Regions from separate parts of the Lysinibacillus sp. GW823-FHT06C08 genome, predicted to be linked through region 2. Evidence: riboswitches for the same ligand, from Rfam matches in the RefSeq annotation. Region 2 holds a riboswitch; the other holds the start of a gene.
The links. A riboswitch is a leader RNA that binds a small molecule or an ion and turns the genes downstream of it on or off. The one in region 2 is predicted to bind S-adenosylmethionine.
Positions count from the first base shown of each region.

Region 1: another riboswitch for S-adenosylmethionine. It lies ahead of AC1Q6O_RS06740 (YezD family protein); the one in region 2 lies ahead of AC1Q6O_RS00920 (MetQ/NlpA family ABC transporter substrate-binding protein).

Region 1 is NZ_JBXAHN010000001.1:1,428,957-1,445,291, forward strand. It holds gene pepF (oligoendopeptidase F) at 1-971, opposite strand, end outside; gene AC1Q6O_RS06705 (Dps family protein) at 1,206-1,646, shown strand; gene AC1Q6O_RS06710 (general stress protein) at 1,842-2,291, shown strand; gene AC1Q6O_RS06715 (DMT family transporter) at 2,518-3,417, opposite strand; gene AC1Q6O_RS06720 (LysR family transcriptional regulator) at 3,552-4,430, shown strand; gene AC1Q6O_RS06725 (phosphopantothenoylcysteine decarboxylase domain-containing protein) at 4,505-5,179, shown strand; gene AC1Q6O_RS06730 (TetR/AcrR family transcriptional regulator) at 5,276-5,884, shown strand; gene AC1Q6O_RS06735 (DUF418 domain-containing protein) at 5,868-6,962, shown strand; SAM riboswitch class I at 7,133-7,227, shown strand; gene AC1Q6O_RS06740 (YezD family protein) at 7,261-7,452, shown strand; gene AC1Q6O_RS06745 (flavin reductase family protein) at 7,537-8,022, opposite strand; gene AC1Q6O_RS06750 (VOC family protein) at 8,180-8,965, shown strand; gene AC1Q6O_RS06755 (cold-shock protein) at 9,069-9,269, opposite strand; gene AC1Q6O_RS06760 (formate--tetrahydrofolate ligase) at 9,483-11,162, shown strand; gene AC1Q6O_RS06765 (hydantoinase/oxoprolinase family protein) at 11,604-13,640, shown strand; gene AC1Q6O_RS06770 (hydantoinase B/oxoprolinase family protein) at 13,644-15,323, shown strand; gene AC1Q6O_RS06775 (IclR family transcriptional regulator) at 15,336-16,088, shown strand; gene AC1Q6O_RS06780 (OPT/YSL family transporter) at 16,111-16,335, shown strand, end outside.
Region 2 is NZ_JBXAHN010000001.1:193,019-209,353, forward strand. It holds gene AC1Q6O_RS00910 (methionine ABC transporter permease) at 1-41, opposite strand, end outside; gene AC1Q6O_RS00915 (methionine ABC transporter ATP-binding protein) at 34-1,059, opposite strand; gene AC1Q6O_RS00920 (MetQ/NlpA family ABC transporter substrate-binding protein) at 1,154-1,984, opposite strand; SAM riboswitch class I at 2,073-2,178, opposite strand; gene AC1Q6O_RS00925 (PPC domain-containing DNA-binding protein) at 2,301-2,804, shown strand; gene AC1Q6O_RS00930 (pyridoxal phosphate-dependent aminotransferase) at 2,853-4,016, opposite strand; gene AC1Q6O_RS00935 (carbon-nitrogen family hydrolase) at 4,113-4,907, shown strand; gene AC1Q6O_RS00940 (PucR family transcriptional regulator) at 4,954-6,522, opposite strand; gene AC1Q6O_RS00945 (amino acid permease) at 6,756-8,168, shown strand; gene AC1Q6O_RS00950 (CoA-acylating methylmalonate-semialdehyde dehydrogenase) at 8,193-9,725, shown strand; gene AC1Q6O_RS00955 (aspartate aminotransferase family protein) at 9,759-11,111, shown strand; gene AC1Q6O_RS00960 (glutathione ABC transporter substrate-binding protein) at 11,570-13,153, shown strand; gene nikB (nickel ABC transporter permease) at 13,224-14,147, shown strand; gene AC1Q6O_RS00970 (ABC transporter permease) at 14,161-15,057, shown strand; gene AC1Q6O_RS00975 (ABC transporter ATP-binding protein) at 15,069-16,061, shown strand; gene AC1Q6O_RS00980 (ABC transporter ATP-binding protein) at 16,054-16,335, shown strand, end outside.

The sequences.
Region 1 (16,335 bases), 1.2 Mb from region 2:
TCAACATATTCCTTCGCTTCGTCCATCGATAATTTTGGATCATAGGCAGAATCTAAAGCGATTTTCAAATCTGCAAATGTCATGTGCTCAATGCCATTCGCTTTTTGAATTAATTTTGCATATCGACGCATATGTGGGGCAAGCTCTTTTGAAATCAAATCGATTTGGCGATTATAAAGGGAGCGATCGACATCTTGATCGAATAGTAAATAATCAAAAATGGAATCAAAGCCTCGTAGATCCGCCATTGTTTTTTCTTGTTGAATATGTGTGTTATAAACTTGTGCTGTTGTATGTTGATAATCACTCAACTTGCTTGAAAAAGCTTTAAAGGCAGCACGGCGCACTTCTGTATTGGCCTCAAACTCCCAATTATTTTCATAAAGGACAAAGCTTAACGGATGCCTTTCACCATCTGCTTCAAATTCACCAAAATTCATATCTACTAATTTCGTCGTATTATATGTTTCGTATGGCGCATCAAAAGTAGAACTAAAGGCAGCAAGCGTTTTTTCAACTTCTGGATGTAGCTGATGAGGTTTCCGTTTTAATAATTCCTCTAAATAATGTTTGTAAAGAGGGCTTAATGTTGCTGCTTCTTGTAGTACCCCTTCATCCAAAGTAAGTAATTCACTCCGTACGAATGATAAGGCACTGCTTATTTTACCGATAGCTGTACCAAATTTTGCAGCACGCATTTGGGCTACATCATCCGTTCGATCTACCTGTAGGTTTAAGCTCGCATACGTACCAATTGGAACGATACTTTTTTGCAAATTTTCGAAAGCCGTTAATACATCAATAACTTTTTGCGCATCTGTAATGGAGCCTTGATACGTTTGTTCAAAGCTAAGAGCCTCCTCTACAAGCTGCGCTAAAATAGGTTCAAAATCTGCATCATTTTTCAGTAAATCAGTTAAATCCCACGTTTCTTCTACTGCAACATCTTTTCGTAATGGTAAAACTTCCATTTATAAACACCCCTTTACATATAAGTGATTTCATTATAACGAAACTATTTCGGAAAGTGAAATAATTTAATAGAATAGTTGAAATATTCTTAAAGAAAAGAGTCCTGTTTTTTAATCCAGTAAGTAGGAGTATGTTTGAAATATTGCTAGACGGGAACAATATGTGTATAGCCAACATCATTTGTAACGCATACTAAAGGCTAGAACAATTGACACATTGGAGGAGAAGTAATTATGACACAAAACTTAAACAAACAATTAAATAAGCTAGTATCAACATGGTCAGTACTTTATACAAAGCTGCACAATTATCATTGGTATGTCACAGGGCCTGCATTCTTTACACTGCATGCAAAATTTGAAGAATTGTATAATGAAACAACGTTGAATTTAGATGAAATTGCAGAACGCATTCTTTCGAAGGATGGCAAGCCTGTTGCGACTTTAAAAGAACATCTAGAGCTATCCTATGTAGAGGAAGCAACAGGAAATGAGTCGACGGAGGAAATGGTAGCAACGACGATTTCGGATTTCCAAAAGCTTATGAAAGCGTTGAATTCCACAATGGAGCTAGCAGCAGAGGAAGGGGATGACCGTACAGAGGATTTACTGAATGCGATGTACCAATCCCTTGAAAAGCATACTTGGATGTTAAAAGCCTTCCTCGACAAATAAACGGTTTACAAGCATTCCCAGACAATTTGGGGATGCTTTTTTTTTAGGTTTTTTATCTCTTTATGACAAAAAGAGGACTTGTATAAAAGCATAGTAACATTTATTACAGTTTGGTAACGAAGCGGCAAAAAGAGTTTGTTTCCCCATAGTCAGGGTAATTATTTAGTAAGCCATACAAATTAGGAGGAATTGAACATGAACATGAACATGATGAATGAACAAAATCCAAAAATTGAGGTGGCCCATACAAGGGACGAAATGCTTCATATTCTAGAAAATATGCGAACAGAAGGTTTCCATAAAGAGGATATCCATATTATTGCGAAAGACTCCCAGCAGTTGGAGGATGTGAAATGGGATGATGATGTCCACACACATGAGGCTGGTAACTGGGTGGACCAATTTAAATCTTGGTTTACAGGTGATTCTGCTGTAACAGAAGGATTAAAACGCTTTAATCTTTCCGAGGGGCAAATCGCTTACTATGCTCATCTTGTAGAGCAGGGGAGTATCGTATTATTTGCAGAACGGGATGATGATTATGATACGCTACAATCACAACACCCGGAAACAGCTGCTGAGCAGGAAGAGCGTTTAAGACAAGAACGCCTGAATGAGGCTGAGCAACTTAGAAGATTTTTATAAAAGGAAAACAGTTTGATCATTGTGAATCACTCTGTTCAGACTGTAGACAAACTCTCAATGAATTTTGAGTTTGTCTACAGTCTTTTTTCTTTGACAATTTGACAATAAAATAAAGTAAAGCTCGACCCCGCCCGCAGAAAGCGTACACCCTAGTAGCTAGTGTATTACTAAAAATGGCTGTTGCCCATAGTTTGAACAGAGTGATCATTGTGGATCACTCTGTTTTTTAATGAATTACTTTTTCTGGTGCATCTTTTTTAATAAAGCGCAATACATGGAAATGCTCTAATTGAGCAAATAAATTACCAATCAAAATAAAGCTACCACCAATAACGAGTTTCACTGTCAATCCTTCACCGATGAACATCATCGCAAACATTGCTGCAAATATAGGTTCTAGGGAAAAAATTAGACCTGTATGTGTAGCAGAAGTATACTGTTGTGCAACAGTTTGACCAACGAAGCAAAACGCACTACAAATGATTCCAAGACCTAAAATAGCAATCCAGGATGTCGTATTATTTGGTAACGTCGGTGTTTCCAATAATAATGTTAGGATTAGCGCATAAATGCCAGCGAAGCCTAATTGGTAAATGCCGTATGAAATAGATTCCACATTCCGTGTAAATGAACTGTTTAAAAGTAAATAAATAGAATAGCATAGAGCAGCGATTGCTACTAACAAATCTCCTTTATGGAAGGAGAATGAACCTTGCGCCGTTAATACTGTTATACCAATCATCGTACAAATAATTGCAAAGCTGACGGCTCTGGAAGGTAATTTTTTATCAATAAAGCTACTGAAAATCGGCACTAATACAACCGTTAGACTTAAAATAAAGCCTGCATTTGAAACTGACGTGGACTGTAAGCCAAATAAGCTTAATGCGAACACAATGAATAATAAAAATCCTTGGATAGCTGCATATTTTAAAGTCTTACCATTTACCTTAATCATCCGTTTATAAAAAATAAGCCCTGCTACTAAAAATGCGATGATACAACGCAATGCCACCACATTATAAACAGCCAATGTTTCAAGCCCCATGACCATAAAGGTATAAGATAGTCCCCAAAACATTGTGACAATAACCATCAATACATTTGCTTTTCCTTGGATACTCATTATGTTCACCTACCATCTGTGTACTAAAACAGTTTTTATACTAAAAATTACTATATATCTTGTGTTGAGATTAGTAAAACGAATGTTTATAATGATTAGGATTAAAAAAATTCATGTATGTAGAGGTATTGCTGATGAGCTTAGTGAAATATGAGATTTTAACAAAGGTAGCAGAGGTAGCAAGCTTTACAAAAGCAGCAGATGCACTCGGACTAACTCAGTCTGCTGTCAGTCACGCCGTGTCAAGTTTAGAAAAAGATTTTGGATTTGCGCTCATACATCGAAGTAGAGTGGGTGTCACACTGACAAGTGAGGGGCAAACCATGCTAAGGGCGATGCGTCAGGTTTTAGACGCACAGGAATTATTGCAACAAGAGGCAGCACATATTCATGGAGTAACAAGAGGAAACGTGCGTATTGGCGTTATTTCAAGTATATCTTCCAATTGGATGCCAGAAATTATTAGGATTATGGATAATCAGTTTCCTGGAATACAGGTGGAATTACGCGAGGGTGATTATTATGAAATTGAACAATGGCTACTCAGTGGGGAAATAGAGGCTGGTTTTTTAAATGGTCAAAAATCTGAGCAATATCAGTATACGGAATTACAGCAGGACCCTTTATTATGTATCGTTTCAGATCAAAGTCCACTATTTAATAAGTCTGAGATCGATATTGTTGATTTGGAAGATATGCCTTTTATTATGACTTCCTATAAAGGGACCAATGATGTCAAAGTTTTGTTGGAACAATATCATGTGAAGCCCAATATTCGCTTTGAGCTTTCAGAGGAGGTCGGCATTGTTTCCATGATTTCTCATCAACTTGGGATTAGTATTTTACCCCAATTGGTCATTCAGACTTTGCCGCCTACCTTAAGAGCGATTCCTCTGAAGCAAGGTGCCTACCGTACGATTGGGATTGCGATGAAGCATAATGCATCACCTGTAACGAAGAAATTTGCGGAAATTTTAAGTGCATGGTTAATGGAACAAAAAAATGCACTATGATGGAATCTATTGAAGCCTATCCTTGCATTACGGTAAAATAGTAGGTGTATATATTTTAGAAAATAGGTGAGTGGATGGGGACATTACAAGGTAAAACCGTACTCATTACAAGTGGGGGAACACTTGAAAAATGGGATCGTGTACGAGGGCATACGAATTTATCAAAAGGGACAATGGGCTGTTATTTAGCGGAGGCGGCACTCGCTGCTGGTGCTAATGTAGTATATATGCATGGTTATTTTGCACAGCTTCCAGTGAATCACGATCAAATGAAATTGATTAGATTTGAAGGTATTGAGGATTTAGGAGAAAAGGTTCGTCATGCTGTCCAACAAGAACATGTAGATATCGTTATTATGGCTGCGGCTGGCTCCGATTGGGTCATCGATAAAGTATATGATCAATCAGGCAATTTGATGGAGGAAGCGGGGAAAATGCCTTCCGATGAGCCACCTATTATTCATTTTAAAAAGGCGCCAAAAGTCTTAGGGCAAATTAAAGGCTGGCAACCGAATGTGACGCTAGTAGGGTTTAAGCTAGAAGCGACCGATGACGAGGAGTTTTTATTAGCACGTGCACGACTGCGAATGGAAACAGCTCATGCTCAATTGATGGTAGCCAATAGCTCTCAATCTTTATATGGCGGGGACGAGCCCCATTGGATTGTACCTGCTGATGGACTGCCTATGAAAGTAATGGGCAAGCAAAAAACAGCCGAAGCTTTAATGATATATTTACAACATCAATAAATATGAACTGTGTAGAGAAATATTTCTACACAGTTTTTTCTTGTCTAAAAGAGGAGTATCATTTAATATTTACTTAACGGTCGGTAAAAAAGGAGAATGATGATGGGGAATAAGGAACAAACTTTTCAAAAGATTATAGAAGTTGCTTATGTGATGTTTGCAGAAAAAGGGTTTGAAAAAACAAGCTTAGCCATGATTGCTGCAGAGGTCGGTATATCAAAACCAGCCATTTATTATTATTTTCAATCAAAGGATCAATTAATCACTTACTTATTTGATGAACTGTATAAAGTAATTCAACAAGATGTCGCTGTGGATTATAAAGAGCTTTCTCGCGTTAATTTCAAGGAGGAAGTACTCGAGCTGGGCTATAAGTCTATTGAGGCGCAGGGCAAGGATCCTTATTTTAATAAAATATTTAACCAATATGTACTATTAGCAGCTCGCGATGAAAGCTATAAGAAACAATTAGTAGAGCTAGAAACCAGCTTTTTAACAAGCTTTGTGGAAGTCCTACAATATGGCGTGGAGCTAGGGGTTCTAGAGGATACTCCCACTATAGAAGCAAAGGCACAGATGCTAGCCTTGGTCTATGATAATATCGGTAATTTCATGTTAACAGGTAACCAATTGGACTACAGAGCTATTTGGAAGGAGGCTGTGCATAGTGTTATCCAAGGAGGCGAAGATGGCAATAAGAGATGATAATCGGCGCATTGAAGGTCTTGATTTTGCAAGAGCTCTCGCCATGTTTGGTATGTTCATTGTCAATTTTGGAGTCATAACGGGTTCTACAACGAATGGTTCAACATGGTTGATGGCCTTACAAAATCTATTTGAGGGGCGTGCCTCGGCCGTATTTGTCATGCTAGCAGGAATAGGAACAGCTTTAATGACTCGTCAGGCTAGAGAGACTAAGGACCCAATACTTCTTCGTAAGAATCGACTTACTTTGTGGAAGAGGTCGTTTTTGTTATTCGTGATAGGAATAGTCCTATATGCAGTAGGCTGGACAGGAGATATCTTACATTATTATGGCGTGTATATGTTTGTTGCCGCATGTTTGATTGCCCAATCCAAGAAAATGATGATGTTCATAATCGGTGTCATCCTCATCCTTTCACAATGGCTCCAAATTCAATTTAATTACTTCGCTGGGTGGCATCCAACATATGTATTACTAGAGTATCTTGATTTTTGGACACCGGCAGGATTTATAAGAAATTTGATGTTTAATGGCTATCATCCACTATTTCCCTGGATTTGTTTCTTTCTAATTGGCATGGTAATCGGCACATTAGATTTAACTAATCGTTCATTACGAAAAATCTTATTGGTGATGGGCTTATTGCTAGTCATAATGACGGAGACTTTTTCAACGATATTTATTAAGATGACAACGATCCATTTATTAGATGTAGAGAGTGCATTGTATTTATTTGATACGGGACCGATTCCACCGAATATGATGTATGTTCTATCTAACTCAGCGTCGGCAATTGTCCTTATCGTGGGCTCCATCTATCTTGTTGAGACATGTAAAAATAAAGTAATTGAAGCTTTGATCTTTACGGGACAATTGTCTTTAACGCATTATGTCGGCCATGTTTTTATTGGGATTGGAATATTAATTGTTTGCCAAAAGTTGGAGAATCAGACGCTTACCTTTTCCATGCTATATGCCTGCTGTTACTTTGTAGGATGTGTGCTTGTTTCTGTCTGGTGGAGAGCTAAACATCGTCGAGGTCCCCTTGAATTCTTGATGAGGAAATGGAGTTCGTAATAAATTAATGGATTGCCATCTATTTCTCGTTGATTAGGCATAAAATACTTTAGATATAGATAGTTTTCTAATCTAAAATAATCATTACAAAGTATTCAGCTAGGTTTTCTAATATTTTATATTGACAATCTTATTACAGAATTATAGAATTATTTTCAAGAAACGCAGTACTCTTATCAAGATAGGTGGAGGGACTTGGCCCAATGAAGCCTCGGCAACCGAAACATAGGTGCCACTTCCAACCGATGTATCTGAGAGATAGGAGGGGCTATCAATCAGTTTGATGCATTGGCCTCTTTTGTACAACAAGGATGAAAAAGAAGGGGTGTATCGTATGGCTCAGTCGGCAAAGGTAGAAGATAAGAAATTAGAGGCTATTGCAAAGGCCATTCAAAATCTTGAATTTGGTGAAGTGCATATTACGATTCAGGATGGTGTAATTGTTCAAATTAATAGGCTTGAAAAGCAGAGATTTCCTCAGAAGAAATAAAGGATCATTTCAGTTGAACGATGTGAAAAGGCCACCAATAAGCATGGTTTCCGTTGCTTACAAGTGGCCCTTTTTTTATGGCAATTAGCTATAGAAGCTTTTTGGAATCTGACCGATATGACGGCGATGATAGAGAAGGGGCTCCTTTTGAGAGTTTGTAATATCTAGCACCTGGCCAATAAAAATAGTATGATCACCTGCATCTATTTGCTGAAAGGATTTACATTGTAAAATAGCTGCTGTATCATGTAAAATCGGTAGTCCTAAAGAAGAAGTAGACCATTTTGCTTGAGCAAAGCGATCTGGGACTTTACTTGCAAATAATGTACATAATTGCTCTTGATCACTTGCTAAAATATTGACAGCGAATTTTTCCGCACTCATAAAGTAAGGATGGAGCTGAGATTTTTTATCAAGTGACCATAAAATAAGTAGTGGATCAATAGAAACAGATGCAAAAGAATTGACGGTTAAGCCAATTGGATTCGTTTCATGACAAGCTGTAACAACTGTTACACCTGTAGGATAGTTACCTAATGCCAATTTAAAAGCAGCAACATGATCTGTCATTCAAATCACCTCTTTATAGTTAGTAATAAATTAGTTAACGGAGTTAGTAGGTAAATTGCACTTTTTTCATACCATATAGTAACTCCTTTTCTTAAGTAAATATTAAATCAATTACACATCCAGGTAAAGCTAATGGGGGAAAGAAAGGGGAATTGCCATGACTTTATATTTTGATCATCTGGTACATCAAGTAGAATCACCGGAAAATATAAAGGTTTTCTTCAATAAACGAAATGTCCATACAGTGAACGGTGGTCAACACACGATGTGGGGGACTTACAATACGCTAAGTTATTTTGGCTTAAGCTATATTGAACAAATCGCTATTTATGATCGTGATTTATTTGAGCAAGCGGCCCTGTACCCATATTCCCTACATTATACGTTTAAACGTGATCGTGAGCGCCAAGGATTTTCACGAATTGCCTTGCGCACCAAAAATATTGAAGACGATGGTCAACGATTGCGTGCATTGGGCTATGAAGTATATGGTCCCGATGCTTGTAGCCGCACAAGACCAGACGGCACGATAATCGAATGGAAGCTATTGCATTTTGGCAGACCTGGCCTTTCAGTGGATTTTCCTTTCTTAATTGAATGGGCAGATGGAGATGAGGAGCGTTTGGCTCAATTAAAGGCTAGTGGCGCGATTGATGAAAAACAAGCCATTACAATGGAATCCATTCAGTTTTTTGTCAAGGATGTGGAGGAGACGGTGCAGCTTTGGCAGAAAGTATTACAACTACCCGAGTTTGAGCAGCATGAGCAGTTTATGTCTCTACAGCTAGCGAATATGCGCTTGGATTTTTATGAGGAAGCCTCAGCATCTAGCATGACGCTCGGTCATTTAAAAGAAGGGCCAATCGGTGTAACATTAAAGGATCCACACCGAACAAAGGAAACATTAGTGTGTCCAGGTGCTTTTTATTGGATTAATAAATAAATTAAAAATCCACTTCAATCGTTGAAGTGGATTTTTATGTGCAAACATGCAAAAAGTGGATTGAGCCATTTTCAAATACTTCATCCACTTACTATATTCTAGCTTATAATTTTACAACATTTGATGCTTGCGGGCCGCGATTGCCTTCCACAACATCAAATGAAACCTTTTGACCTTCTTCAAGTGTACGGAAGCCTTCCTCCTGGATGCCCGTAAAATGTACAAATACATCTTCTCCATCATCACATTCAATAAAGCCATAACCCTTTTCATTATTGAACCACTTTACGATCCCATGTTGCATAAGCATTCGCCTCCAATGCGCTTGAAAGTAAGATAAAGTTAAAGAAGTCGTGCTATCAATGAGAAAATGTGAAAAAAATGCATTTTCTCTTAGAACATACATGAATTGAACAAAAATGTCAATTGATTGTCGGAATGCTAGCATATCTGACTTTCTTTTTTTTCACAATTAAGACTATAATGGAAATGAACAACATAGAAAGTAGGATGCCAAATGACAACGAAAAATCAACCATTAACAGATTTAGAAATCGCGAGTCAAGCAGTGATCAAACCTATTACGGAAATTGCCAATGCTGCAGGTATTCCAGAGGATGCACTTGAGCAGTATGGCCGCTACAAAGCGAAGATAGACCCATTAAAAATTACAGCTCAAGGTGAGGACGCAAAGGTTGTATTAGTGTCAGCTATTAGTCCAACCCCAGCAGGTGAAGGGAAGTCGACTGTGACTGTAGGACTAGCTGATGCCCTTCATCAATTAAATAAGAAAGTGATGGTAGCTTTACGTGAACCATCTCTTGGTCCAGTAATGGGCGTAAAAGGTGGCGCAACAGGCGGAGGCTATGCACAGGTAGTACCAATGGAGGATATTAACTTACACTTCACTGGTGACCTTCACGCGATAACAACAGCCAATAATGCTTTATCCGCATTTATTGATAATCATATCCACCAAGGGAATGTCTTAAACATTGATCCACGACGTATTATTTGGAAACGTGTGATGGACTTGAATGATCGTTCATTACGGAAAGTGATTGTCGGATTAGGAGGGCCTGTTCAAGGCATGCCACGTGAAGACGGCTTTGATATTACGGTTGCCTCCGAAATTATGGCAGTGTTCTGTTTAGCAACAAGCATTGAGGATTTACGGGAGCGCATCGCTAGCATTGTAATTGGCTACACATTTGAGCGCGAGCCTGTTTTTGTGCGTGATTTACAGGTAGAGGGTGCCTTAACATTATTATTGAAGGATGCCTTTAAGCCAAACTTAGTACAAACATTAGAAGGGACACCAGCTATTATACATGGTGGTCCATTTGCTAATATTGCCCATGGCTGTAATTCCATTATGGCGACACAAACTGCTCGTAAGCTAGCTGATATTGTGGTGACAGAAGCAGGCTTCGGCTCTGATTTAGGTGCTGAAAAGTTCATGAACATTAAAGCTCGTAAAGCAGGCTTTAAGCCAAGTGCCGTTGTGATCGTAGCAACGATTCGTGCACTAAAAATGCATGGTGGTGTTCCAAAAACATCACTTGTCGGTGAAAATGTGGAAGCCCTGCTCCAAGGGATTGAAAATTTAGCTAAACACGTCGACACGGTACGTACATTTGATGTTGAACCGATTATTGCATTAAATCGTTTCATTACAGACACAGAGGCAGAGCTAGAGGCCGTTCTAAACTGGTGCCAAGAAAATCATGTACGTATTGCCCGAACAAATGTCTGGGAAGAGGGCGGTAAAGGTGGAGTAGCCTTAGCTGAACAAGTACTAGCTGTGTTGGAAGAAGAAAACAACTTCTCACCATTATACGATGTAACAGAGTCCATTGAAGAAAAAGTGCGTACCATTGTACAAAAGGTATATGGTGGAAAAGATGTTCAATTCACAGACCAAGCTAAAAAACAAATGGCTCAAATTGAAAAATTTGGCTGGGATTCTCTACCAATTTGTATGGCGAAAACGCAATACTCTTTATCCGATCAGCCTAGCTTACTTGGACGTCCAGAAGGCTTCACGGTCACAATTCGTGAGGTGATTCCAAAGCTTGGTGCTGGTTTCTTAGTTTGTCTGACAGGCGATATTATGACAATGCCAGGACTACCAAAAGCTCCTGCAGCTTTACGCATGAATGTCGATAATGACGGACATGCGGTAGGATTGTTCTAAATAAATGTTGAAAAGCTGCCCTTTAACAGAGGTGCAGCTTTTTTTATTTTTTAGCTGATTTAAAAGCCTAGTCATTTTAACATCTCCTTCCTCAAATGCCACTAAAAAGGATTCTGATATCTTCCTTCTATACTTGATAACCTGTCGAAACATTCATCATCGCCATTTTTTTTTAGAAAATTTACGATTCTAGTTGAAAACTAGGATTTTTTTTCATGCGATTAAAAACTCGAGAAGCTTCCTTATATAAATGTGTTTGGTATTTTTTATCAATAGTTCTCTGTTATTGGAAGGAAAAAGCGGATTTTTACAAAGAGAAGCAATTGTCAAATGAATTTTTATTTAAAAAATACATTGAATTTTCTTTTTATTTTAAATATAATTTACTTAATTCTAATTCGGAACACTGTTCCGATTATAGGGACACGGAGGGATGGAGTCTTGAAAATCGCAACAGATATTGGCGGTACTTTTACCGACCTAGTTTATACAGATGAGAAAGGAAATCTTCATTTTGACAAGGGGCATACGACGCCAGGGCATTTTGAGGATGGGATATTAAACGTATTAGGACGACATGTAACAGAGGATTCTCTCATGGAATCGTTTATTCATGGTTCTACGGTAATTATTAATACATTAACAGAGAGAAAAGGTGGCAAAGTCGGATTAATTACAACAAAAGGCTTCCGTGATATTTTAGAAATTGCACGTGGTAACCGACCAGACTTATATAATTTTAAATATAAAAAGCCAGAGCCATTTGTAGAGCGTTATTTACGACAAGAAATCGATGAACGCATTGATTTTAAAGGAAATATTATGAAAGCGCTTAATAGGAACGAAGTTGGAGAGATTGTCCGTCAATTTAAGGAATCAGGTGTAGAGGCAATTGCCATTTCGCTTATTCATGGCTATAAAAATCCCATTCATGAGCAGCAATTAAAAGAAGAAATAGTAAAAATTTGGCCCGAGGTGTATATTACACTTTCAAGCGAAACGATTAAGGAATATCGTGAATATGAAAGAACAAATACAACGGTTTTAAATTCATATGTGAAGCCCATTGCTCACGCTTATTTAAAAAGCTTAAAAGAAAAATTGAGCACAGTTGGTATTACGGATCATTTAAAAATTATGCAATCAAATGGTGGGACAACAAGCTTTGATAAAGCTATGGAGTTACCAATCAATCTAGTCGAGTCTGGCCCTGTAGCAGGAATGTTTGGGGCAGCAAAATTAGGTGAGCTTCTAAATGAGTCCAATATTATTGCCTTTGATGTGGGTGGTACGACAGCGAAATGCTCACTTATTACAGATGGCAAAGTAAACGTTACGACAGATTACTATATTGAAAGAAATGAAAAATTTGCTGGCTATCCAATTAAAACTCCAGTTGTAGATATTGTTGAAATCGGCAATGGTGGGGGCTCTATCGCTCGTGTGGATCAGTTCGGTTCCTTAAAGGTTGGTCCGGATTCTGCTGGGGCAAACCCAGGTCCAGTAGCCTATGGGCTAGGCAATACACAGCCAACGATTACGGATGCTAATGTTTATTTAGGAAGATTATCATTAGCAAACTTCGATAATCCAATTTCTATCGACAAAGTAGAGGAAGCACTTGTTGAAGCGATTGCGAAACCATTTAATGTTTCAGCGGAAGAAGCAGCGCAAGGTATATTAGATATTGCGAATTCCAATATGTTAAATGCGTTGAAGCTCATTTCCATTCGTAAAGGCTATGATCCAGAAGACTTTACAATGGTTGCCTTTGGCGGTGGTGGTCCACTACACGCTATTAATTTAGCAGAGGAATTAGGCATGAAAAAGGTCATTATACCTTATGGCTCTTCTGTCTTTTCAGCATTAGGAATGATGATGACAGAATATCGACAAGACTATATCCAAACAAGTTTAATGGGCTTTGATCACGCGCATCTTGCGGAAATTCAAGCGAATATTGATCAAGCTATTGAAAGTGCCTATGCTGACGCACCTTTATCGAAAGAGCATTATTATTTCGAAATTAATTATGATTTACGTTATAAAGGCCAAGAGCATGCAGTCAAATTGAACGCATCGAATATCACGATTGATGATGAAGGGCTTCTTCAATTGGCTGAAGCGTTCCATGTAAAACATAAACAAGAATTTTCATTCGATTTGCCAACTACTCCAATTGAATTAGTAAATCTACACATTACCATCTATGGAAAAGATGAGGCTGTTCAATTTAAAGAATTAGATTTCTCTCATATTGATGTGTCAACATGTATCAAAACAAAGCGCAACTTATATGTGAAAGAAAAGGGTTGGGTTGAAGTCAATGTTTATGACCAGCAAAAGCTTGCTCCTGGGTATGTCATTGCAGGTCCTGCTATCGTTGAAAACCCAACATCTACAGTCGTAATCAATGAGAAGCAATCCATAGAAATTGATAAATATGGCAATTTGATTGTAGAGATGGAGGGGAAATAAATCATGAAAAAAGACGTTTTTGCTGTAGAGATTATTCAGGATTCATTGCTAGCCATAGGGGATGAAATGTTTGTCGCTCTAGCACGCTCTTCTATGAGTCCCGTCATCTATGAAGTATTAGACTATGCCTGCGGTTTAACAGATGCACAGGGTAACTTAATTAGCCAAGGAAATGGTGTTACAAGCTTTATTGGTATGCTAAGTCCAATGGTGCAGCGAGTAATTGAAAAATTCGATCATGGACAAAAGTTACATGAGGGCGATGTCATTATTATTAATGACCCGTATGTAGGGGGAGGCTCGCATTTATCCGATGTTGGCTTAGTGCTTCCGATTTTTTATAATGGTGAAATCATTGCTTACTCTGCCAATAAAGCACACTGGACAGAAGTTGGGGGCATGGATCCTGGTTCATTTACAAGTAATTCTAATGAAATCTATCAGGAAGGTCTACAACTGCCAGGTGTTAAACTTTATCATAAAGGTGAATTGAACGAAGCCATTTATGAGATTATCTCGATGAATGTTCGTTTGCCAGAGCTATCTATCGGCGATATGTTTGCACAAGTAGCGGCCTTAAAAACAGGCGAAAGGCGAATTACAGAGCTTTGTCAGAAGTTTGGTGCTGAATCGGTGAGCTTGTCCATTCAAAAACTATTGGACAAGGGTGAAAAAATTGTAGAGCTAGAGCTTCAGCATTTGCCAAAAGGTGAGTTTTACGCGGAGGACTTTATTGAGGGAGATCCATTAAAGGGCGGACCATACCCGATTAAAGTGAAAGTAACGATTAGTAATGAAGAATTTATTTGTGATTTTAGAGGCTCCCACCCAGCGGTGAATGTGCCAGTAAACTGTTCCAAATTTGGTTTAATGGCAAGTGTGCGTGTCATGTTCCTAGCATTACTAGGTGATATTGATGTCATTAATGAGGGAGTCTTTAAACGCTTAACTATTTTAACGGATGAAAATTCCATTGTCTCTGCTAAGCGCCCACATCCAGTATCCATGAACTTTGAGGCACGTATTGGGGCAGCAGATTTAATTTGGAAAGCACTTGCGCCACATTTACCAGAAAGATTATCAGCAGGACACTTACAATCCGTTTGTACATTTATTCTGACAGGTAAAAATCCTGAAAATGATGAGTCATTCCTTATCGTTGAACCATCTGTTGGTGGTTGGGGAGCATCGAATGATGAAGATGGTCAAAGCGGGCAATATTGTATGGGAGATGGTGAAACTTATAATCTACCTGTGGAAATTGCCGAAACGAAATATGGCATTCAAATTGATGAATATAGCTTAAACTGTGACGGTGCAGGTACAGGCCAGTTTAGAGGTGGCTTAGGTGTACGTCGTGTATATACCATCAATAATGATGGTCAAAAGGTTTCAGTCAACTTAGGGAGACACCAATTCGCTCCATTCGGTTTAAGTGGAGGAGGCGAAGGGTCTCATAACTATTTAATCGTTCATAAAAAGGATGGTTCCACAATTGGACCAGTTGGCGTACTAGCCAATTATGAATTGCAAAAAGGCGATCGTATTGAGCTAGTTACAGCAACAGGTGGTGGCTATGGTAATCCACTTGAAAGAAGTAAAGAGGCTATAGAGCGTGATGTGTTAAATGAATATATTTCTGTAGAAGTAGCAAAAAAGCACTACGGTTATCAAAACGCTTAAAGGGAGAAATGAATGACTGTCAAGACATTAAAAAACTCATTAGATATACTAGAGTGTTTTGCGACGACAGAAAATGCATTAGGTGTTCGTGAAATTTCGCGCATGATGAAAATGCCGACAAGTGTCGTACAAAGAGCCATTCATACATTTACAGAAACGGGTTATTTAATTCAGGATGAAGGCACGAAAAAGTATAAATTAGGCTACAAAATGTTCCTTTTTTATGATGTGCTCTCACATACAATGGACCCACACTCGACTATTTATGAATTAATGCAAAATCTTGCAAGTGAAATAAACGAATCGGTGTTTCTCACTTATATGGACAATGAATATGGTGTCACAACAAAAATTGCCGAAAGTAATAAAAATGTAAAGTATGCGGTGTCTTTAGGAACAAAGACACCCCTTTACATCGGTGCTTCCTGTAAAGTCATGTTCGCCTTTTTAGAAGAGGATAGACAGCTTGAATTAATAGCATTTTTTCAAAGCAAGCAATCGAAAGAGGAGCATAATGAATTTCTTGAGACATTAAGGGAAGAGCTACAAAGTATACGCCAAAATAAATGGTGTGTAACCGTTGGTGAATACAATGAACACGCTTTTGGCATCAGTGTACCGTTATTCAACTATAAAAAAGAAATCATCGCATCTCTTACAATTTCTGGGTTAGTATACGATATAGATGATCAAAGGGAGAAATATATGCTTGACCAGTTAGTGAAAGTAGTTCATCAGATACAATCGCATATTTCAAAACTATAACAGCAATAGGGGAGCTGACAGTATGAATAATAAAGTATTACACCCACGGGCTTTGGAGCCTGTAACGCTACTAATGATTATTTTAACATCAGTCATTGGGGCCATTATCGGGATACAGCTGATTACGACTTTAGGAATTTCTGCCAATACATCTATCGTAGGGGCAATATTTGCGATGATTCTAGGAAGAATTCCAATTGGCAAGCTCATTGCATTTAAATCGGTGCATAGACAAAATATAATCCAA
Region 2 (16,335 bases):
TTGCCAATAACCTCTGACCAATCATTAAAGAAATTATTCATGGATCTCTCCTCCTAACTCTTCCACAGTAACGCCATTCTCTGCAAAATAGGTTAGCGCCTTTTGAACAATGTTGGGCTCTCCGTTTAAATGCACCACAATATTACCAACAATGCCGTTTTTTAATTCAATAATATTGGCTGTTAAAATGTTTGGTTGTACATCATATACTTTGCTCACTTCAGCTAATAATGGCTTACCAGTACTTTCTCCAAGAAATGTTAAACGAATGACGCTACCTGAAACATTTAACTGCTCAATAAGAGAAGGAGTTAAGTTACGTTGTGAAATGGTACTTAAGAACTTTCTTGTAGTAGGGTGTTGTGGTTTTGCAAAGAGCTCAATAGCCGTACCAAATTCAACTACTTTCCCTGCCTCTAGAACAGATACCTCATCACAAATTTTCTGAATGACATTCATTTCATGTGTAATCAGTAGGATTGTAATTCCTAATTCACGATTAATTTTTAACAATAGTTCAAGAATAGCCTCTGTAGTCTCAGGATCAAGCGCACTTGTTGCTTCATCACTAAGTAAAATTTCTGGCTCTTGCGCTAGAGCACGTGCAATTGCGACACGTTGCTTTTGTCCACCTGAAAGCTGATTAGGGTAGCTATCTAGCTTTTCTGTTAAACCTACAATTTCGGCATATTTAGCCACACGATTTTTGACTTCTGTTTCGTTATAACCAAGTAGCTTTAAGGGAACTGCAATATTGTTATAAACAGTTGCTGTCTTTAAGAGATTAAAATGTTGAAAAATCATACCAATCTTTTGTCGTGTTTGACGTAAGTCATGAAGTGAAAGGGTAGTAATATCCACATTGTCAATCAAGACTTTGCCTGCTGAAGGACGCTCTAGTAAATTAACACAACGAATCAGCGTACTTTTACCGGCACCACTATACCCAATTACACCATGAATTTGCCCTTTTTTTACATGAAGATTGATTCCATCCACAGCCTTAATACTGCCTTTTTTTGTCTTATATTCTTTTGAAATATTTTGTAATTGAATCATCAGATTGATTGCTCCTTTCTTAACTTCTAAAAAGCAAGAATCTGCGTGGTTTCCATAGTGGAAATTTGGCAGATTCTTTAGCTTATCGCACGTATTACCAGCTAGGGATTACAGAACCTTTGAATTCCTCTTCAATGAATTGGCGTACTTCATCAGATTGATAGGCCTCAATGAACTTTTTAATCGTTGGGTCGTTTTCATTTTCTGCACGAACGACAATGTAGTTCACATATGGAGAGTCAGTAGATTCTAAAAGAATAGAGTCCTCTTGCGGATTAATGCCAGCTTCCAGCGCAAAGTTAGTATTAATAGCAGCTACATCTACTTCACTAAGCTGCTTAGGAATTTGTGCAGCTTCTAATTCTATGAATTTTAAATTCTTTTTGTTTTCTTCCACGTCACGAACAGATGCTGTTAAGTCCGCTCCATCTTTTAATTTAATATAGCCTGCCTCTTGTAAAACAAAGAGAGCACGCGCTCCATTTGTTGGGTCATTCGGTAAGCCAAATGTTGCGCCTTCAGGAACATCATCCAATGATTTATATTTTTCAGAGTAAATACCCATTGGATTTAAAATTGTTTTGCCAACCGGTACTAAATCTGTATCGTGATCTTTATTAAATGTATCCAGGAAAGGCTTATGCTGATAGCTGTTTGCATCAAGATCTCCTTCTGCTAAGGATGTATTTGGTAAAACATAATCAGAAAATGATTTTAGTTCTACTTCTAGACCTTTTTCCTTTGCAACTTTAGCAGCTACCTCTGCAATTTGCTCATGAGGTCCTGAAGTGACACCCACAACAATTTTATTTTCATCGATAGCTTCGCCTTTTCCTTTGCTATCATCTTTAGAGCCACAGCCCGCTAGTGCTGCTACTAATGTAAGACTTGCTAAACCTACTAAAAATTTATTTTTCTTCTTCATGAAAACTACCTCCAAAAATTGTTTTATCGGTTTTTGAAAATAAAAAAAACTCTCTTACAAATTAAGAGAGGCTCATGAAAAAAGTCCTCTCTTATCTATCAAACGAATTTCGTTTGCAGGATTTAGCACCTTCCTTTATAAAAGGAGGTTGCCGAGCTTCATAGGGCCAGTCCCTCAGCTACTCTTGATAAGAGATTCATATTATATTTTTGTATTTCCGATAGAACTAATATAATTTATAGGGTATAGTAAGTCAATAAATATTTTTGAAATTTTTTATATTGTTATAATATTTTGTCGTGAAGGAGGGAGAAGATTGTCCGTAAGAGTTAATTATGGCATAGGTTCATTTGGTAAGGTGATTAGTGCACGTCTTCTCATGGGAACAGACATCATTGAAGGAATTGAGGCACTTTGTGAAGAGAATAAAATTGAATCAGCAACCATTATTAGTTGTATTGGTAGTTTTCAAAAAAGTAGCTTTGTTTATTTAGTACCTGATGAAACTTCCCACATTAAAGTTCGATTTAGTGATGTGGTTGAGAAAGAGGGGCCACTCGAGTTTATCCAAGGTTCAGGAGTTGTTTGTAAGCGTGATGCACAATATGAAACGCATTTCCATGGTTCCATGAGCGATCAATGGGGAGTGGTTTCAGGCGGTCATTTTATAAAGGGCGGAAATATCGTCATAACAGCAGATGTAGTGCTGGCAGAAGTTCAAGGCATTCAGCATATCCGTCAGTTGGATGATGAAACAGGTCACGTACAATTTTATCCATTAGAACATGGGTTAGATCTTCCAAGGAAAATTGAAAAATAGTAAGTCCTGTAGCTAGCGAAAGCTACAGGACTCCATTTTGTTCCATGTTTAAAATAATTTTAATTGCTCAATTCTATGCATGGCTTCTCGTAACCGTTCCTCGCTTACAAGCAAGCCAATGCGCACATAGCCTTCCCCATATTGACCAAAGCCATTTCCTGCGGCTACCGCAATATCAGCTTTGTCGAGCAAAATATCGGCAAATTGTTCACTAGTAAAACCTAATGGGACAGAGAGCCAGGCAAAGAAGGTGCCCTTTGGTGCCGTTACTTGCCATCCGATTCTATGAGCTTCTTCGATTAGAACATTTCGACGACGCTCATAGGTAGCTCTTAGCTCATCTGCACATTCCTGTGAAGATGTAAGGGCAACAGCTGCTGCTTGTTGAATAGCAGGAAATTGACTACAAAACAAATGATCTTGAATAAGATTAATCGCGGCAATCAAATCAGCATTACCAACAGCAAAGCCTATGCGCCAACCTGCCATATTATAAGTCTTTGATAATGTGTACATTTCGATTCCAACTTCTTTTGCACCATTGGTCTGTAAGAAACTAATAGGTTTATTGCCATCAAATCCAATTGCACCATAAGCAAAATCATGTGATACGATGATATTATGCTCTTTAGCAAAACGAATGGTTTCTTCAAAAAATTCAAGTGTAGCTGTACCACCCGTAGGATTATTTGGGTAATTTAAGTAAAGTAACTTTGCTTTCTCCTTAACTTCTTTAGATAGGGCATCATAATCAGGTAAGAAATTATTTTCAGCAAAAAGTGGCATCACTTCAAAATTAACATCACCTAATACAACACCAGATAAGTAGTCTGGATAGCCCGGGTCTGGTAATAGCATAGTATCGCCTGGATTTAACACAGCCAAAGGTAGCTCAACAAGACCAATTTTTGTGCCACCAAGAATCGCTACTTCAGTATCAGGATCAATCTCCACATCATATTCCCGTTTATAAAAGTCGGCAGCCGCTTGACGTAATTCGGCGATACCACGAAAAGGTGAATATTTGTGGTTTTGAGGATTTTCAGCTGCTTCCTGCAATGCTTGAATGATATGAGTAGGCGTAGGTTGGTCGGGATTTCCTTGCCCGAGATTAATCACATCACGACCTTCTTCCAGGGCATTGTTTACTTTTTGGACAAGCGCTGCAAAAAATTGAGTGGGTAATTGCTGTAGTTTTTTAGAGAATTCCATGCATGATCACCTTTTTCAGAATATAATAATTATTATTGAAGAATATGAAGCAAATAGTAGTACTTTTTTTGTTAATTGTCTAGAGGAGGAATGAATATGAAAATCGGTTGTATTCAGTTAAACGTTGGCTTCGGCAAAGTAGAAGAAAATTTTATACGGGCAGAGGACAAGATTCGTGAAGCCGCAAAACTAGGGGCAGAAATTATTGTGCTTCCAGAAATGTGGAATACGGGCTACGCACTAGAGAAGCTACCAGAATTGGCGGATGTTAACGGTGAGCGTACAAAGGCATTTTTAGCTAACTTAGCGAAGGAACTTAGTGTACATATTGTCGGTGGCTCCGTTTCAATAAAAAAGGACGACAAGTTTTACAATACGATGTATACATTTGATAACAATGGATTACTTGTTGGGGAATATAACAAAGCCCATCTTTTCCGTTTAATGGACGAGCATCTTTACTTAGAAGCTGGAGATGATATGAATCGATTCGCGCTAGGACCTATTGAGGCGGCTGGTGTCATTTGCTATGATATTCGTTTCCCTGAATGGTTACGTGCGCATGCCCTCCGAGGAGCGAAGGTGCTGTTTGTACCAGCTCAATGGCCGACGCCTAGAATTGATCATTGGAAAACATTGCTGCAAGCACGAGCGATTGAAAACCAATGCTTTGTTATAGCAGTTAACCGTATTTCGAGAAAAGTAGAAAACTTTAATGGGCAATCGATGATTATTCAGCCATGGGGTGAAGTGCTTTGGGTTGGTGCTGAAGAAGAGGAAATAGCAGTAATTGATGTGGATTTCTCCATTGTTGATGAAGTACGTGGAAGAATTCCTGTATACGATGATCGTCGACCAGGACTTTATCAAGATGTTGTGGTGAAAGGATAATGAGATGGCACGTTGAAGGGGGAGAGCTCTTGAACGTGCCTATTTTTTAACTCTTGTCATCAATTAAGGAATTTGCAAGGAGCATAAATTCCAGTGTGATGCGATTATGACCCTTCATGAAATTTTCTCCGAGTAAACTTTCAAGCTTTTTTAAGCGGTGATACAGTGTTTGACGAACAATAAACAATTGGTTAGCCGTTTGCTGCTTGGAGCCGTTTGATTGTAAATAGACTTGTAAGGTTTCAAGAAGCTTGCTGTTATATTTTTCATCGTACTCAATAACTGGCTGTAAATAGTCGTTTATAACCTCCTTTAAATTCACCTGCATTTGTAATTTATAGATTAAATGATACAAATGCAAATCATCATAAAAGAACGAGGAAGTTTGCACTTTGCGGCAAATATATAATGTTTCTAATGCAGTTTGATAGCTTTTGGAGATTTCTTGTACATCAGCTACAACTTTACCAACCGCTATTTGAAACCCTTGAGTTTGCTGTTTTTTATAAAAATCAGTTTTGGGCAGTGAGGTAAAGATGCTATTTAGTATTTCTCGAATCGCTCGACAATCTTTTGTATGAAGTAAAATAAAAATGACATAGCTTTTTCTTTCGAATAAAAATGGGATAAAGCCATGCTGTTCAAAGAGATTACGATAATAAAGTTTACTATAGACAATATCCTCCTGCGCTTTCATTACTGTATTGGGAGTGGCCAAAACAAAGACAGCCCCACTAGATTGTGAATAGTTAGTATAGTGAGAAACGATAAATTTATAGATTTCCTCCTTGTTCAGTTTTTGGTCGATCCAATCAGCTAAAATCGAAGCGTCCTCAATATTCTTTTTCTCCTCAATATAGAACTCTCGCATTAATAATTGCGCTAATGCTGTTGCTGTACGGTCTAAAATTAATAATTCAAACTCTGAGAATAGGCCATCTTCACGAAAAATCGTTAAATCTGCATAATGTTGATCAAAAATAAAGATGGGCTCATGTTTAAATTGCTGAGCATATTTATTCAAAGCTAATAATTGCTGACGGTTACTTTTTGTCATGTTGGGAAAAAAGATAGGTTCCCGTCCCTTAATGGAAAACATAATTTGTGTTTTCAATTCGTTATACATATTTTGTAAAATATCATCCGTGTTTTGTCCTAAGACCGTATTTTTATTTAAAGTTTGTGAGTAGGATTCTAGTGTCGAAACCATTAAATATTGCTGATTAATAATTTGACTGTGTAAATCCTGTGTAATGCGAACAAAAGGAACCGCTTCATGAAAAACAATAATCGGGAACTGATGACGATTTGCAATAGCAAGTATTGCTTCTGGAACTGCTTGAATAGAAGAGCCATACTCAATACAAAGGGCAGCACAATTTTTATCGATTAAAGATTCAATAAACGTCATAAAATCTTCGATGCCATGTTGAAGACTGATCCCCGTTGTTAACACCAGCTCTTCTCCAACTAAAAAATTATCTACATGGACTATTTCAAGAACATGTGCCCACTTAACGATTCTTAATAGCCCCTCATGACCTGCAACTACCTCTGCATTCTGAAAGTATTTATTTTCTAACACATGAAGTACTTTAAGTTGGAATTGGCTCAATATAGCTCCTCCTTTTGAAACATCTTCCACGTTTTATATATCTATTATTTCTCTTTCATGTTACTAAATAGCTGTAAATTTAGGTAAGTTAATATTTTGAGAATATTTAGTCTATTTTACATTATGTTTAAAACAATTGTATAGAAATTTACAGTTTGTCTATTACTTCAACGATATGAAACATGTAAGATTTTTGTAAGCGATAATCCAATCTAATAAAAGAGGTGTCAGATATGGAGCAACAAACGCATTTACAAAGAGGATTAAAGAAACGGCATATGACGATGATCGCAATAGCGGGTGTAATTGGGGCTGGCTTATTTATGGGCAGTGGCTCAGTCATTAACTTGGCGGGTCCAGGAGCAATTTTATCGTATATATTTGCAGGAATTATCGTCATCTTAGTGATGCGTATGCTAGGTGAGATGGCGGCTGTCAATCCAACGAGTGGGTCGTTTGCACATTATGCCCATGAAGCAATTGGTCCATGGGCAGGCTTTATGATTGGCTGGCTGTATTGGTTTTTCTGGGTCATAGCTATTGCATTAGAGGCGACGGCAGCAGCGGCCATTATTCAATATTGGTATGACGGAATTCCTTTATGGCTCTTAAGTTTACTTTTAACCGTAGCACTCACTTTAACAAATGTTCTTTCTGTAAAAGCCTTTGGCGAATTTGAATATTGGTTCTCTCTTATTAAGGTTGCAAGTATAGTAGTTTTTTTAGGTTTAGGCGCGTTCATTATTTTTGGTATAGCCCCAAACTTTAACGCTGTCGGTCTGACAAATCTAGTTGAGCAGGGTGGATTTTTACCAAACGGCTTTGGCGCTGTACTAATGGGTGTTGTCATTGTTATTTTTTCCTTTATGGGGACAGAGATTGTCGCTATCGCTGCTGGTGAGTCAGACGAACCGTTAGCAGCTGTAACAAAAGCTACCAATTCGATTACTTGGCGCATTTTAATTTTCTATGTGGGTTCAATAGCTGTTGTTGTGACGTTATTGCCTTGGCACTCCTCTGATATTTTAACAAGTCCTTATGTAGCAGTGTTGGATTATATTGGTATTCCTGCCGCCGCACAAATCATGAATTTTGTTGTTTTAACAGCTGTGTTATCGTGTTTAAATTCTGCACTTTATGCAACATCACGAATGGTATTTTCTTTAGCAGAGAAGGGCGAGGCACCAAAAGCCTTTTTGAAATTAAATAAAAATGGTGCACCTGTGAATGCTATTTTAGCCGCAACATTTTTCTCTTATATTGCCGTTATTATGAATTATGTTTCACCAGATAAAGTATTTATGTTTTTACTAAGCTCTTGTAGTGCTATTACTTTAATTCTTTATTTAATTATCGCCTTTTCACAATTGAGAATGCGTAGAAAGATTGAACGCGAAAATCCTGAGCTATTAAAGGTGAAGATGTGGCTATTCCCGTATCTAACGTATTTCACAATAGTAGCTACAACTGCCTTATTAATAGCCATGTTCTTTATTGAGTCTATGCGCTCACAAATTCTATTTACATGTGTTGTCGTTGCCGTGGTAATGATTTTTTATTTACTTACGCAAAGGAATAAGGTGATAAAACAGGTCGATGAATCAAGCTCTATTTTTAGCAAAGACGAATTTGATTTTGAACAATAATCCCATATAAGGAGAGGTTAAATGATGACAGTACAACAAAAAATGAAAACGCTAACACATTTTATCAAGGGGGAAGAGGTAGCTGGTACTAGTGGAAGATTTTCAGATGTGTATAATCCAACAACAGGTGAAACGATAGCGAGAGTCCCACTTGCTTCAAAAGACGAAGTACAGCAGGCCATTCAACATGCTAAGGAAGCCTTTCCTGCATGGAAAAAGGTGTCCATTGGGAAGAGGGTTGAGGTTTTACATCGATTCCGTCAATTGTTAGTAACAAAACAGGAAGAACTTATTGAAGTGATTTGTCAGGAAAGCGGGAAAACTAAAGAGGATGCCAAGGGCGAAATTATTCGAGGGATTGAATCGGTAGATATGGCGATTAGTGCCCCACAATTGCTAAAAGGGGAGTATTCCGTCAATGTAGGTGGCAATATTAATGCTTTTTCTGCCAAATCACCACTCGGTGTAGTGGCAACGATTGCGCCTTTTAATTTCCCTGTTATGGTCCCTTTAGCTATTACAAGTATGGCTGTGGCAGTAGGGAATGCTGTTATTTTAAAACCATCTGAACGTGTTCCTCATTCTGCATTATTTTTAAGTCAATTATGGAAAGAGGCGGGACTTCCTGATGGTATTTGGACAGTAGTGAATGGCGATAAAGAAGCGGTCAATGAGCTTCTAGAAAACAAAGAGATTCAAGCCATTTCCTTTGTAGGCTCTACGCCAGTAGCCGAATATATTTATCAAACGGGAACAAAGCATAATAAACGTGTGGCTGCTTTTGGTGGTGGTAAGAACTTTATGATTGTTATGCCAGATGCCAACTTGGAACAAACTGCGAACGCCTTTTTAGGTGCGGCGTACGGGGCAGCATCACAGCGCTGTATGGCGATTTCTGGAGCGCTTGTTGTTGGTCAAGATACAGAGCAACGTTTTACAGACATATTGAAGCATAAGATTTCACAGCTAAAGGTAGGTCCTTATACAGAAGAAGATGTCGATTTCGGCCCAGTTATTACCCAACAATCGAAAGAAACGATTATCAGCTATATTGATGGTGCTGTTACTGAAGGGGCAAATCTTGTCATTGACGGACGAAACCCTAAAGTATGTGAAACATCTAATGGTTTTTATATTGGGCCAACACTCCTCAATAATATTACGCCTGATATGACCATCTTTAAAGAGGAGGTCTTTGGTCCAGCACGTATAGTAGTGCGCGTGGAGACATTACAAGAAGCTATTGATTTAATTAATGACCATGAACTTGGTAATGGTGTAACGATGTTTACAAGCAGTGGTGCAGCAGCTCGTAAATTCCAAGAAGAGATTGAAGTGGGCATGGTAGGGGTTAACGTACCAATTCCAATTCCTGTCGGCTACCATAATTTCGGCGGGTGGAAGCGTTCTAAGTTTGGTGAAGGGTATATGTTTGGTCCAGATCAAGCGAGATTCTTTACAAAGGCGAAAACAATCTCGGAGCGTTGGCCGGATGAAACGGAAGATGCAACAAGCTCCTTTGCCTTCCCAAGTAATAACGATGCAACAAAAAGCTAACCTACTAAAAAATAAATGAGAGGGTGTTCAGCAATGACACAGACCAATCTTAAAAGTGATGTTTTAACAAAGGATGAGCGATATGTATGGCATTCAATGAAACCCTACAATCCACAAGCAACATATGTAGTGGAAAAATCAGATGGTGCAAGAATAATAGATACGGATGGCGTCGAATATATTGATGCCATGGCTGGGCTATGGTGTGTAAATGTCGGTTATGGACGTAAGGAACTGGCAGATGCCGCACATGAGCAAATGATGAAAAATGCCTATGCACCATTATCGCAGGGACATTTACCAGCCGTACAGCTAGCTGAAAAACTAAATGACTTGCTTGGTGGGGAGTACGTTATTTTCTTCTCTAATAGCGGATCAGAAGCGAATGAAACAGCTTTTAAAATAGCGCGACAATATCACCAGCAAAAAGGGCAAAGCTCCCGCTATAAGATTGTCTCTCGCTACCGCGCCTACCATGGAAATTCCTTTGGGGCATTAGCAGCAACAGGGCAAGCGGAACGGAAATATAAATACGAGCCACTATCTCCCGGCTTTATCCATGTTGCACCGCCTGATCAATATCGTGAACATGAAGATGATGCTGTTGCGCCATTAGATTTAGCGAGCGTAAGGGCTGTCGATAAAACGATGACATGGGAACTGAGTGATACGATTGCAGCCATGATTTTAGAGCCAATTATTACAGGTGGCGGTGTCATCATGCCTCCCGAAAACTATTTAAAAGGCATAGAGGAAGTGTGCAAAAAGCATGGAGCTTTAATGATAGTGGATGAAGTTATTTGTGGCTTTGGTCGAACAGGCAAGCCATTTGGATTTATGAATTATGGTGTGAAACCAGATATTATTACAATGGCTAAAGGGATTACGAGCGCATACTTACCATTATCAGCAACTGCCGTAAAGCGTGAGATTTATGAGGCTTTCACTGGCACAGATGCCTATGGCTATTTCCGCCATGTCAATACTTTTGGCGGCTCTCCAGTAGCATGTGCAGTTGCATTAAAAAATATTGAGATTCTAGAGCAAGAAGTGTTGTTCGACCGCTCCAAGGAAATGGGGAAGGCTACATTACAAATATTGCAAGAAAATTTACAGGATCATACGAATGTAGGAGATGTGCGGGGCAGAGGTTTATTAATTGGGATTGAATTAGTAGTAGATAAAGTCTCGAAAGAACCTTTACCAGTGGAGAAGGTAAATGCTGTTATTGCCGCATGCAAAGAACAAGGGGTGATCATTGGGAAAAATGGGGCAACAGTAGCGGGCTTTAATAATGTTCTGACACTATCACCACCACTTAATATTATTCAAGAGGATCTTCAGCGTATACTTGATGTGGTCGTAGAGAGTATAAGAAAGCTGTAATACATGATGTTGGTTCTAAAGGCCTTGAAGGAAGGGCTTTTAGAACCTTTTTAAACAACTAGAAATGAATGCTCGGTAAAAATAATTATTAAATTTATAAAAATAATGCTGGAAAAAAAGTGAACTGTAGTTTATAGTTGTTAAAAAATAATAAATTTTCTGATAATTATGCATCGAAAGTGTCCTTGATCCTGGAAGGGGATATTTTTTTAATTACTTATTTTCAGCAGTGGAATAAATAAATCTTGTCGGTTGAACTATAGTTTCTGATGAAAAGCAATTGTGAAGTTGAGAAAGCAATGTCTTCCTTTGAATTGTCTTATCGTAATGAAAGTATAGTTTATTTTTTTGCCTATTTATTTTCATCAGTGGAGAAAATAAATAATTTTAGTAATTATATTTCTTAATGAAGCCATTAGGAGGTATTATTATATATTTTTACAAAGGGAGTAGATGAGATGAATTATGTTAAAAAATTGGTTTTTGTAATTCTATGTACATTGCTTTTAGCAGCATGCGCAGAGAAAGACAATTCTAACGCATCAAACACTGGGGAAAAATCTACTACAGATTCAGGTAAAGCTAGTTCAAAAAATGAATTGGTCATCGCTGTAAATGAAAACTTTATTTCTATGGATCCACATAACACAGGAGATACCAATTCGGGTTCAGTGCAGGAGACGATGTTAGAGGGGTTACTGGGCTTCGATGCGGATGGACAAATAATTAAGGTGCTTGCAGAAGATTATACAATCAGTGAAGACGCACTGGAGTATACATTTAAGCTGCAAGAAGGGGTCACTTTCCATGACGGGGAGCAGTTTAATGCAGAGGCTGTAAAAGCCAATATTGAACGAATTATGAATGATGAAAGCTTACGCCTCTATTCACGTGGTTTTAGCTTAATCAGTCATGTTGAAATACTAGGAGACTATGACATTAAAGTGACTTTAAAAGAACCGTATGGACCGATGATTACACGATTCGGAGTGGCCAAAATGATTAGTCCCAAAATGATTAAAGAAAATGTAGCAGATATTCCTAAGCAGCCTGTCGGAACAGGTCCTTATCAATTTGTTGAATGGGTACAAGGAGATCATTTAACCATTGAAAAATTTGATGGCTATTGGGGTGGCGGTGACCGTGTATCTAAAATTACGTATAAACCAGTCCCAGAAAACGGATCTCGGGTGGCGATGTTAAAAGCTGGGGATGCACAGGTTATCTATCCTGTACCTGCTCAAAATATCGATGAGCTTTCTAACCATAAAGATGTAGAAGTTAATAAAGTTCCTTCAACAATTGCTCATTATGTTTCCTTAAATACGTATAAAAAACCGTTGAATGATAGTAAGGTTCGACAAGCATTTAATTATGCGGTGGACAAAGAAGCTTATTTAAAGGTTGTTAATGCAGGTCTAGGCTTACCGCTAGACTCCATTATTCCTTCCAAAACAGTTTATTATAAACAGCAAAAAATGTATGAGCACAATATAGAAAAAGCAAAGGCCTTGTTGGCTGAGGCTGGATATCCTGATGGCTTCGATATTGAAATCTGGGGAAATACGAACTCGGATACGATGAAGGGAATGCAGTTTATCCAACAGCAGTTAGGACAAATCGGTGTCAAAGTTGCGATTAAATCTATGGAAGAGGGTACTTTGTCAGATGAGATTTACGGGGCTCAAACACCAGATGATGCAAAATTACAAATGTGGTATGTGAGCTGGTCAGCCTATGCTTCTGATATAACAAATGCGACAAAACCACTTTTCCATAGTGTATCATTCCCGCCAAATGGTGCGAACACAGCCTATTATCATAACACTGAGGCAGATCAAATAATGGATGAGGCTAACTCCATTTCAGATGTAGACCGCCAAGCTGAGCTCTATGAAAAATTACAGGAAATCGTTTACCAAGATACACCTTGGATTTTCTTAGGGGTAGATGAGGTTGTATATGGTGTACGTTCAAATGTCAGCGGTGTATTAGTAAATCCAACAGGTGGGCTGGATGTGAAGAATGCAAAAATTGAGTAAAGCTACTCAATATAAAAGGAATTGATATAGGTCAATTCCTTTTCTACAAAATAGAAAGGAGGAGCTCGTCATGTGGAAATATACAGCAAGAAGAATTGTTGAAATGATACCGATTTTAATTGTTATTTCAATATTAACGTTTTTATTTATTCATTTCATACCAGGAGATCCTGCGCGATTAGTAGCGGGTAAGGATGCCACGATCGAGGATGTTGAAAACGTACGTCATGAATTGGGTCTTGATAAGCCTATTTTAAAACAGTATGTAGACTATATGAAAAATCTAATGACGGGTGAACTTGGCACGTCCTTAACAACAGGTCTACCTGTGATTGATATGTTTAAAACAAGGTTTATGCCCTCTCTTCAGCTTACCTTTCTCTCGATGTTTTGGGCTACATTAATAGGTTTAATGATTGGCGTTTTTTCTGCCATCAATAAAAATAAATGGCCTGATTATTTCGGAATGGTAACAGCGGTTTCTGGCATATCGATCCCTGGATTTTGGTTGGGACTATTACTAATTCAATTATTTTCAGTACAGCTAGGGCTATTCCCAACAGGAGGGTTAGATGGTTTCTCTAGTTATATTTTACCTTCCCTAACTTTAGGGGCAGGTATTATGTCAATGATTGCACGATTTACTCGATCTTCTATGCTCGAAACGTTACAGGCTGATTTTATAAGAACTGGGAGAGCAAAAGGTCTGAAGGAACACTCTGTCATAGTGACCCATGCTTTACGAAATTCTTTAATTTCTGTAGTGACGGTCGCCGGCCTACAATTTGGTTTTCTACTAGGGGGTTCAGTGGTAGTCGAGACCGTTTTTAGCTTTCCGGGGATGGGGCGTCTTCTAATCGACTCGATTGCATTCCGAGACTATCCTGTTATTCAGTCAGCTCTATTATTATTTGCGTTTGAATTTATTTTAGTAAATTTAATCGTAGATGTGCTTTATACAGTGTTAAATCCTAAAATTCAATTAGATTCTTAAGGGAGGGAACAGGATGACTTCACCAACTACGGTGCAAAATAGCCAAGTGCAAAAAACACAAAGGAAATACTCTCCTCTTAAGGAATTTTGGAAGTCTTTTAAAAAGCAAAAGGCTGCATTGTTAGCAAGCATCTTTATAGGGTTGCTAATTGTAATCGCTATCATTGGTCCATATATTGCACCCTATGATCCGTTTGAACCAAACTATGATGCCTTATTAGAAGGACCAAGTGCCAGTCATTTAGCGGGAACAGACGAATATGGTCGGGATATTTTTAGTCGTTTAATTGTAGGGGCAAAAATCTCCTTAATGGTAAGCTTTAGCGCGGTATTTTTGGGCTTAATACTAGGGACTATTTTAGGTTTAATTAGCGGTTACTTTGGTGGTTGGATAGACAAAGTTATTATGCGTAGCTGTGATGTATTGTTTTCATTTCCTGATTTATTGCTAGCCATTGCCATTGTCGCATTACTTGGTCCTGGGATTAATAATGTGATCATCGCTGTCATGATTTTTAGTGTGCCATCCTTTGCACGCTTAGTACGTGGCGCTACATTGAATGCGAAAGAAAATGTATATGTAGAAGCCGCACAATCAATGGGGGCCTCCCATGTAAGAGTGCTGTGGAAGCATATTTTCCCTGAAACGATTAGTGAACTAATTATTTTTGTCACAATGCGTATAGGAACAGCTATTTTAGCAGCTTCTGGCTTAAGTTTTTTAGGCTTAGGTGCGAGTCCTGAAATGCCCGAGTGGGGAGTAATGTTAAGTAGTGGACGCGACTACTTAGGAACATCTTCTCATGTAGTCATCATGCCAGGAATAGCTATATTTTTAACCGTACTAGCATTTAACTTAATAGGCGATGGATTACGAGATGTATTAGATCCGAAAATTAAAAATAATTAAGGAGAATGCCTATGACAGAACATGTATTACGAGTAACAGATTTAGAAACGTCCTTTATGCGTGATAAAACAGAGATCAAGATATTAAGAGGTGTCAATTTTTCGATTCGTAAAGGCGAGATATTGGGCTTAGTTGGAGAATCAGGCAGTGGGAAAAGCTTAACGTCTTTATCTATTATGCAATTATTTCATGGAACTACAGGCAAAATTGTCAATGGCTCTATTCATTTTAATGGGGAAGATTTGACCAAAATGTCTGAATCCGATATTCGGAAAATTCGTGGAAAACAAATGGCTATGATCTTTCAAGAGCCTATGACCTCTTTAAATCCCGTTTTAAAAATTGGTAAGCAGTTAATGGAAGCAATTGAGATGCATTTGAAGCTGCCAAAAGGTGAAAGTAAACATCATGCCATTCAAATGTTAAAGAGTGTAGGAATAGGAAGAGCCGAAGAAATCATTCATGAATATCCACATCAGCTATCAGGGGGGATGCGGCAGAGAGTGATGATTGCTATGGCGATGGCCTGCCACCCCAATCTACTTATTGCTGACGAACCAACTACTGCACTAGATGTTACGATACAAGCGCAAATTTTAGAGTTAATGAAAAAGTTAAAGGAAGAAAATGCAACAGCTATTTTATTAATCACACATGATTTAGGTGTTGTGGCCGAAATGTGCGATAAAGTGGTCGTGATGTACGCAGGGCAGGTTGTAGAGGAAGCAGATGTATTTGAATTATTTGCAAGCCCTAAGCATCCTTATACGAAAGGCTTAATTGCATCTGTGCCAAAAATTGGTGAAAAAAAGGAAGTATTAGATTCTATCAGTGGTCATGTACCATCTCCGCAACATATGCCGATTGGTTGTAAATTTGCTCCGCGCTGTCATCAAGTGATGTCTATATGTCATCAGGAATGTCCACCGACAGTGGAAATTTCAGCTACTCGCCAATGTAGCTGCTGGCTATATGTGAAAAAGGATGTGGAAATCAATGCCTAACAGTATTTTAAAAGTGGAGAATTTAAAAAAGAGCTTTCAAATTGCGGGAGGGTTATTTCAAAAGAGACAACATGTTAATGCTGTAATAGATGTTTCCTTTGAAATAGAAGAAGGGACAACATTTAGTTTAGTTGGAGAGAGTGGTTGCGGGAAATCAACAACTGGCAGGCTAATCACTAGATTAATAGAGCCGTCAAGTGGAAGTATCGTTGTCGATGGAAAAGAAGTGGCTACTGCCAAGCAATCTGAATTAAAGCATCTAAGAAAAACTGTC